Regions from separate parts of the Blautia liquoris genome, predicted to be linked through region 1. Evidence: riboswitches for the same ligand, from Rfam matches in the RefSeq annotation. Region 1 holds a riboswitch; the other holds the start of a gene.

Region 1 (4,230 bases):
CCATAACAATAAATGCTGCAACTGTGATAAGTTTCACTGCCGCCAGAATGCTCTCAAGCTTTCCAAGTCTCTGTGCCCCTAACAAATTGATAACTGTTACACTCACGATAATTATGCTTCCCAGAATCAATGTAGAGACATGGGGAAACCATATTTTTACCAAAACAGAGATCGCTGTTGCCTCGCTCGACATCGCAAGAACAATACCTGCCCAGTAAACCCATCCTGTCACAAACCCTGCCATCTTTCCATATGCACGCTCCGTAAATGTCTGAAATGACCCGGCATCCGGATCATTGACTGTCATCTCAGAAAGGGCGAACAGGATATAATAGACAAGAATTCCTCCCAATATATACGAAAGAATGATAGACGGTCCGGCAGAATGTATGGCAACTGAAGAACCTAAGAAGAAGGAACCACCGATCACGGATCCAACTGCCATCATAGACAGCTGCCAGACGGACAGACCTGTCTCTTGATTTTTTTTCATCTAGAAACCCTCCATAAAAAGAGCCGCACTGCTATATGCATTCAATATGCTTAGCAGGCGGCTGCTCTTGTCATTCCGTCAACGATTATCGTTTGTATCCTTTGTTGTATTGTTGTCTGCGTTGTTATTCGTGTTGTTGTCATTATCCGTTCCGGTCACATCATCTCCCAGATCCTTAACGCCCTGGCCAACACCTTCAACACCTTCACCGACGCCATCGACAACATCGTTCGCACCATTTCTTACTTTATCTCCAGCAGTGTCCCCATTGTTGTCTATGTCAGTATTATTGTCTCTTACCTTATCATCGGTTTTGTCTTTATCATCAATTCTGTCGTTATTATCAACTTTGTCGTTATCTGTTCCATCTGTAGTTGTTCCATTGTCCGTACCGTCTGTGGCATCATTCGTATTGTTATTTCCGCATGCTGTAACGCCTGTAAGCATAATTACCATCAGACAGCCAATCAGGATTTTTTTCATGTGTTTCATCATAACTCTCCTTTGCTCATTCAATAGATATTTTGATTCCATGATACCATCGTCCGCTTCGCACTTTGTGCTTGTGCAGTTCTGGAATCATTCATTGATAGGAGTAGTATGCGAAAAATCAATGGAATTATTCACAAAAAATACGATGTTGCGGGTAAAATACTCATCCGGCAATCACATCGCTCATATCATACAGACCGGCCGGTTTATTGGCAAGGTATCTTGCTGCTTCCAGTGCACCTTTTCCAAATACACCTTTAGAACTTGCCTGATGACAAATCGTGATCACTTCATCTGTTCCTGCGAAGATCACGTCATGATCGCCCGCTATGGTTCCGCCGCGGACAGAAGAAATCCCGATTTCCTTTGAATCTCTTTCTTCATGTCTCTGGCTGCGGTCAAAGCAGTAATGATACTGCTTGTCCAGCGCCTGATTCAGGTGATCTGCCAGAGCAATCGCCGTCCCGCTGGGTGCATCTTTTTTTAATCTGTGGTGTTTTTCCACGATTTCCATATCGAATCCTGCCGGGGCCAGAACTTTTGCTGCATCCTGTATCAGTTTAAACAAGACATTAATGCCAAGAGACATGTTCGCCGAGTGAAGAATTGCTGTCTCTCGGCTCATCTTAGAAACGAGGTTTAGTTGTTCCTCAGTTAGTCCCGTTGTACAAAGTACCAGGGGCAGTTTTCTCTGCCCGCAGTACTCAAGTACACGATTCGTTGCTTTATAGGATGAGAAATCTATCATAACATCTGCATTAACTTTGCAGTTGAAAATATCTGTATAGACAGGATAGCTGCAGTCTCCTTCTCCTGAAATATCGATTCCGGCAACAATCTCCATATCATCATCATCAAAAATCAGGTCTGAGATCACGTGTCCCATATGTCCATTGCAGCCATTCATAATTACTTTTATCATAAGAGTCCCATATCTTTCATCACATTGTGTAATAGTTTCTTGTTATCAGGTTCCATCTCACAAAGCGGCAGTCGAAGTGGCCCCACATCCCAGCCCTGCAGATTCATGGCGGTCTTTACAGGGATGGGATTCACTTCGCAGAACAAGGCTTTGCAAAGCGGCATGACATCAAGCTGCATTCGGGCACTTTCTCTCACATTCCCATTAAAGAATTGCATAACCATGTCATGCATATATTTTGGGGCGACATTTGACACAACAGAGATCACTCCGAGTCCGCCAAGGGAAAGAATCGGAACAACCTGATCATCATTTCCCGAATAAAGATCAATCTCACCATCCGTAAGATGCATCAGCTCCGCTACCTGAGAGATATTGCCGCTGGCTTCTTTCACACCGACAATATTTTCGACATTCTTTACAAGATATGCTATCGTTTTCGGCTGAATATTGCATCCTGTCCTGCCGGGGACATTGTACAGTATTGCCGGAATAGAGATTGAATTCGCTATCTTTGTAAAATGTTCGATCAGACCTTTCTGCGTCGCCTTGTTATAATAAGGTGTAACGAGAAGAACCGCATCAGCCCCTGCTTCCTCTGCCTCTGTCGATGTCCGGACTGCCGTTGCGGTATCATTAGAACCTGTGCCTGCAATCACAGGAACACGGCCATTCACTTGTCTGATACAATGACGGATAGTCTTTACGTGCTCCTCGTGTGAAAGCGTGGAAGCCTCCCCTGTCGTACCACAGATAATAATCGCATCTGTGCCATTATTTATCTGATCTTCGATTATTTCAGAAAGTTTCTCAAAATTCACATCCCCATTGTCCTTCATTGGAGTTATTATTGCAACTCCTGCTCCTTTAAATACAGCCATATCTTTCCTCCTTCTTGACAGCAGTGTTCATGATCCGCTCCTTATATATATATGTTATGATACCAGGGTCAAAAGGTCCTGCGTTTCATGCTTGCATGAAAAAGCATGACCTTGGGACCCGAACAAACATGAGAAAGCAACCCCATATCTACGGGTACTAAAAAGGAGACGGAGCATGAGCGCCGTCTCTCGTATATACTTAAACCATATACATGGGATAGCACTCCACCTTGCGATGACAGTCGTGCCACTGTTAATGTCACGCCCAAGAACTATAACCCAGATGCTATATTCTTTCGGCATCTTTCCCTTTCTGCTGTTTTCACCTGTTTCTGGAACATCCAACATCATACTCTTGAAAAATGCAACCTCTATCTTCAATCTTTATTTAATTTTCATAATAACATCTGTTTATATCATTGTCAAGAACTGTTTTCACCCCTGATCCGCATATTCGAGTTTACTCACAGATACTTCATAGGCCACACGCTTTTCTGATTCGGTCTCACTGAGTCTTTTGACATACTCCCTGCTCTGGATCCTTCCCCAGACCAGAACGTGTCCACCTACTGAAAATGCAGAAGCAAACCTGGCATTCCTTCCCCAGCATATACAAGGTATATAGTCTGACTTTCCATATGGACGATTAACGGCAATCAGCAAATCGGCGATTTCTCTTCCGAGAGGCGTTTTTCGGTAAACAGGAGGTTTGCATATGTAGCCATCCAGGAATATCTGGTTGGTTTTGACGGAATCATCTTCTTCCTCCACGAAGGTGATCTCACGGGCAAAGACGGACAGTACCAGGCGGTTTTTCTTCTCTTCATGTCTGTTGTAGGAGCGGAACTGGCCCGTCACTAGTATGTATTCGCCATCATAATCCTGTGTCACATCGATCAGTCTCTCGGATATCATAACCGGAATGATATCTGTTGCATCGCTGAGACGTTTTACATTAACGTCTACCAGATAAAAACCTTCCCCGAATACCTGATGACTGAATGTAAACTGTGACACTACCTCTCCCATAATTTGTACCTGATTGTTTTCAATAATCTTATCTGCCATGAATAAATAGTTCCCCTTTCTCTTGTTGGTATCTTATATTAAACATATTTATTCACCACAAATAGATCTTAGAACAATTATTTTTTGTAATTTCTATCCCTGTTCAAATCCGACAATTTATGCTATACTACGACCGTGTAGTTTGACGGTTAAGAAAAGAAGGTAAATATAAATGAAAACGAAAAGAAATGATGTAAGAAATGTCGCTATCATTGCCCATGTAGATCACGGCAAGACAACGCTGGTTGACGGACTGCTCCGACAAAGTGGTATTTTCCGCGCAAACCAGGAAGTTCAGGATCGAGTCATGGATTCCAATGCGATAGAACGTGAACGTGGAATCACAATACTGTCCAAGAATACAGCCGTAAATT
Region 2 (4,230 bases), 370 kb from region 1:
TCCGTTAAAGTTGGCGAATACAAAGGGGGATTTATAATCCGGAAGATAGGTCATATACCCGCCGGTCTTTTTCGTCTTTCGCCCAATTACGTCAAAAAGTTCATTGTCACACATGAAGTTCATAAACTTTCCGGTTTCCGGGGATAGTTCGTTGTACATCTTTCTTCCGGCTGCAAGAATCTCTTCTGGGGTTCCGGTCGGAGAAGGGTTTCCACTCTTAAAATAGACATCCTCGTCATAATAACGCAGGGTATCGAGACCGAGGCGTGCTCTGCGCTTTTCGTGAAGCTTTTCGGCATACGGAACAAGATCGTGTTTTACCTGCTTGCGGAATTGCTGGATGTCCGAGCGACCATAGCAGTTGCGGTTCATCCGGTAATATCCGAGGGTGAGATAGTTCTTATAGCCCAGTTTCTCTGCCTGTGTCGTGCGGTTTTTGACCAGTTTGTCATAGATATCGTCGAGTTCTTCCTGGTTGTCTGTAAAGAAACTGGAGAATTTGTTCCAGGCTTTTATGCGAGTCTGGCGATTGGGATCACGCATATGAGGAGTCATCAGGGAGAGATTTAATGTGTCACCCTCCCAGTCAATCTTAGCTGTGGCCAAAAGTTTGTTATATCTGGTCTGCAGTGCATTTTCCTCCTGCATCAGGGGAAGAATCTTCTCATCGATTGATTTTGTGGCAAGTTCAATATTTTTAAATGCCACCGGACCGATCTTTTTCTCCAGATAGGGGCGAAACTCCGATTCATAGAGCATTTTCTGATAACGGACAATCAAATTCTGGAACATGGGACGGTTCGCATCATAATAATCCTGCTCTGCACCGTAGAATTCGTCAGACATATTGATGTCATGCCGGATCTCGGCAATTGTCATCTCAGTCATGGCGTGATCCGTCAGCTCATAATATTTTTGGTGAACTTCAAACTGCTCTGCGCCTGATCTGGCATTGGAAAAAGCATCGTAAAGCCCGTAAAAATCCTTTTTTAATTTTTCAAAGTCGACCCGTTGATAGAGCATGTCAGAAAATCTCATAAAAACCCTCCTTTTCAAATTGAAAACTATGTAAATATAGCTTATACCATAAAACGAAACTTGACAAGATGAGAATAAAGGGCTAGGATAGTAAAAAGAATCTTAAAACAAAATATGGGACATCTCAAGTATTGAGGTAGAGGTTGCGATATTTATTAACACTGTGGAGTGAAGAGACACGAGGAAGCAGAACTAGGGAATATTGCCGAAATCGGAGGGTATCTCTTGTACAATCCGGTTGGGACATAGGTTAACAGCCTGTGGACTGTCTTAGTGTTTAACTAAGTTGCGCTATGTTTACAATAAGGTGATAAAAGTGAGCGCTCTGGTTTTTCAAGAGTGTTTTTTTTATTCATGCAGGGTACAGGTTTGACTTAGAAAAGTCTATGAGAAGGAGAAGAATATGAAGAAGAAAGTTTCGGTCCTGTCATTACTTCTGATTCTGATGATCAGTATGATGCCGGGGCTTGCAATTAAGGCACAGGCAGAAGGGGAAAATCAAAAGGAATTCCGCGTGGGAATGGAGGCAGGCTATGCCCCGTTTAACTGGACACAGAATTCTGACGATCACGGCGCTGTCCCAATTCAAGGGGATAAATCTTATGCCGGAGGCTATGATGTAGAAATCGCAAAAAGAATTGCCGATGAACTGGGACGCAAGCTTGTGATTGTAAAAACAGAGTGGGATGGACTTCCGCCTGCTCTTGAGTCCGGCAAGATCGATGCCATCGTCGCCGGTATGTCACCGACAGCTGAGAGAAGAGAGCAGATGGACTTTTCCGATGTGTATTATGAGTCAAATCTGGTTATGGTAACCAGGGCGGACACGAAATATGCCAAAGCGAAAAGTCTCAATGATTTTAAAGATGCGAAAGTGACCGCTCAGCTCTCTACATTTCATTATACTGTCATTGACCAGATTCCGGGAGTAGACAAGCAAGAGGCGATGGATAATTTTCCTGCAATGAGAGTGGCGCTTCAGTCAGGTATTATCGATGCCTATGTCAGCGAGAGACCAGAAGGGGTTACAGCACAAAGTGTCAATCCAAAACTGAAGATGGTTCAGTTCAAGGAAAGCGAGGGTTTTGAAACCAGTCCGGATGATACCGCAGTTGCGATTGGTATGAGAAAAGGAGACCCTGATCTTGCCAAGATAGATGAAATACTGGCCAGAATTCCTCAGAGCGAGCGAGATAAGATCATGGATGACGCTACGGCGAATCAGCCGGCAGCAGAAGAGGAAAACAGCCAAGAGAATTCATTTGTCCGAATCTTAAGACAGAATGGGAAGATGTTCCTTCGAGGCACGGGGATGACGATGTTTCTGGCACTTTCCGGCACTGTGATCGGCGGCATCATCGGGATTTTGGTAGGAGTGTATCGCACCATACCGATTTCTGAAAACAAGATCAAAAAGATTTTGCAGAAGATCTTTGGATGGATTTTAAATGCCTATGTGGAAATTTTTCGTGGTACACCTATGATTGTTCAGGCTGCAATGTTTTATTATGGAACGGCATTGCTATTTGGATTCAATCTGAACCGCACGGGAGCTGCCCTGTTTATCGTTTCGATTAACACCGGTGCCTATATGTCAGAGATTGTACGCGGCGGCATATTTGCGGTTGATTCGGGACAGTTCGAGGCAGCAGAGGCACTTGGCATGACACATGGACAGACCATGCGCAAGGTTGTGATACCGCAGGTACTTAGAAATATCCTGCCGGCAACCGGAAATGAATTCGTCATCAACATCAAGGATACTTCTGTTCTGAGCATCATATCTGTGACGGAATTGTTTTTCCAGGGGAAATCTGCAGCAGGAACGAATTATATGTTTTTCCAGACCTATACGATTATCTGTGTGATCTACTTTATATTGACATTTACGATAACAAGAATCCTGCGCTACGTGGAGAAAAGATTAGATGGACCGGCAGATTATGTACCGATTTCGGAGGAAAAATAGAGAGGGATTGCTATGTCAGAAATCATAAAGATAGAACATTTAAAAAAGAATTTTGGTAAAAATGAAGTTTTAAGGGATATTGATCTTTCTGTTGACAAGGGAGAAGTGGTCACGATTATCGGTTCCTCAGGCTCGGGAAAATCAACCTTGCTTCGCTGTATCAATCTGTTGGAGAAGCCCAGCGGCGGGCAGATCCTGTATAGGGGAAAAAGTATTTTGGATCCCAATTATGATCTTCCCGCATACCGTGCACACATGGGGATGGTGTTTCAGCAGTTTAACCTTTTTAGTAACATGAACGTTCTGGAAAACTGTATTGTGGGCCAAGTTACTGTGTTAAAAAAATCGCATGAAGAGGCGAAGAAAAAAGCCATAGAAAACCTGAAAAAGGTAGACATGGAGCGTTATATTGATGCAAAACCATCACAGCTTTCCGGTGGTCAAAAGCAGCGTGTTGCCATCGGACGTGCTCTTGCCATGGATCCGGATGTGATGTTGTTTGATGAGCCTACATCAGCACTCGATCCGGAAATGGTTGGTGAAGTACTTAAGACGATGAAGAATCTGGCCGGCACCGGGCTTACTATGGTGGTTGTCACACATGAGATGGAATTTGCCAGAGATGTCTCAGATCGTGTTATATTTATGGATGAAGGGGTAATCGCGGAGTCAGGCACACCGGAGGATATCTTCGGCAGTCCTAAGTGTGAGCGTACGAAAGAATTTCTGCATCGAATATTGAATAAAAAAGAATAGAAATTGAATAAAAAAGAGTGTCTCGAAACCGAGACACTCAAAATTTTAGGAATCTTACTCCGGAGTACAGCAATCTTAAAAATCAAAGTTATCCGGATCGGACCCCACACGCTGATTTCTGTCCAATGCGTTAATTGCCTGCATATCTTCATCGGAAAGCGTGAAATCGAAGACATCAAAGTTTGAGGTGATGCGATCCTGATGAATGGATTTCGGAAGAACGACAACACCTCGTTGAATATGCCAGCGTATGATGATCTGAGCTGGTGTCTTCTGATATTTTTGGGCGATTTCGCTGATTTTTGGATCTGCAAGCGGAGCAGCGCCCTTGCCTCCGAGCGGACTCCATACCTCGGGTTGGATTCCATTTTCCTTACAGTAGTCAATCACTTTTTGATTGTTCATGTAGGGATGAGATTCCAGCTGATCGATTGCCGGTTTTACCGTGGAGATCTTTGCAAGATCTT

What was found. A riboswitch is a leader RNA that binds a small molecule or an ion and turns the genes downstream of it on or off. The one in region 1 is predicted to bind lysine.
Region 2: it holds a riboswitch for lysine, as region 1 does, so the genes downstream of both, INP51_RS16460 (ABC transporter permease subunit) here and dapA (4-hydroxy-tetrahydrodipicolinate synthase) in region 1, are expected to answer to the same signal.

What each region holds. Positions count from the first base shown of each region.
Region 1 is NZ_CP063304.1:296,443-300,672, reverse strand. Features, by position in the region: gene INP51_RS01425 (amino acid permease) at 1-493, opposite strand, end outside; gene INP51_RS01420 (hypothetical protein) at 572-988, opposite strand; gene dapB (4-hydroxy-tetrahydrodipicolinate reductase) at 1,149-1,907, opposite strand; gene dapA (4-hydroxy-tetrahydrodipicolinate synthase) at 1,904-2,788, opposite strand; lysine riboswitch at 2,999-3,170, opposite strand; gene INP51_RS01405 (single-stranded DNA-binding protein) at 3,224-3,856, opposite strand; gene typA (translational GTPase TypA) at 4,029-4,230, shown strand, end outside.
Region 2 is NZ_CP063304.1:3,448,037-3,452,266, reverse strand. Features, by position in the region: gene INP51_RS15705 (M3 family oligoendopeptidase) at 1-1,038, opposite strand, end outside; lysine riboswitch at 1,168-1,340, shown strand; gene INP51_RS16460 (ABC transporter permease subunit) at 1,442-3,007, shown strand; gene INP51_RS15695 (amino acid ABC transporter ATP-binding protein) at 3,020-3,763, shown strand; gene INP51_RS15690 (aldo/keto reductase) at 3,839-4,230, opposite strand, start outside.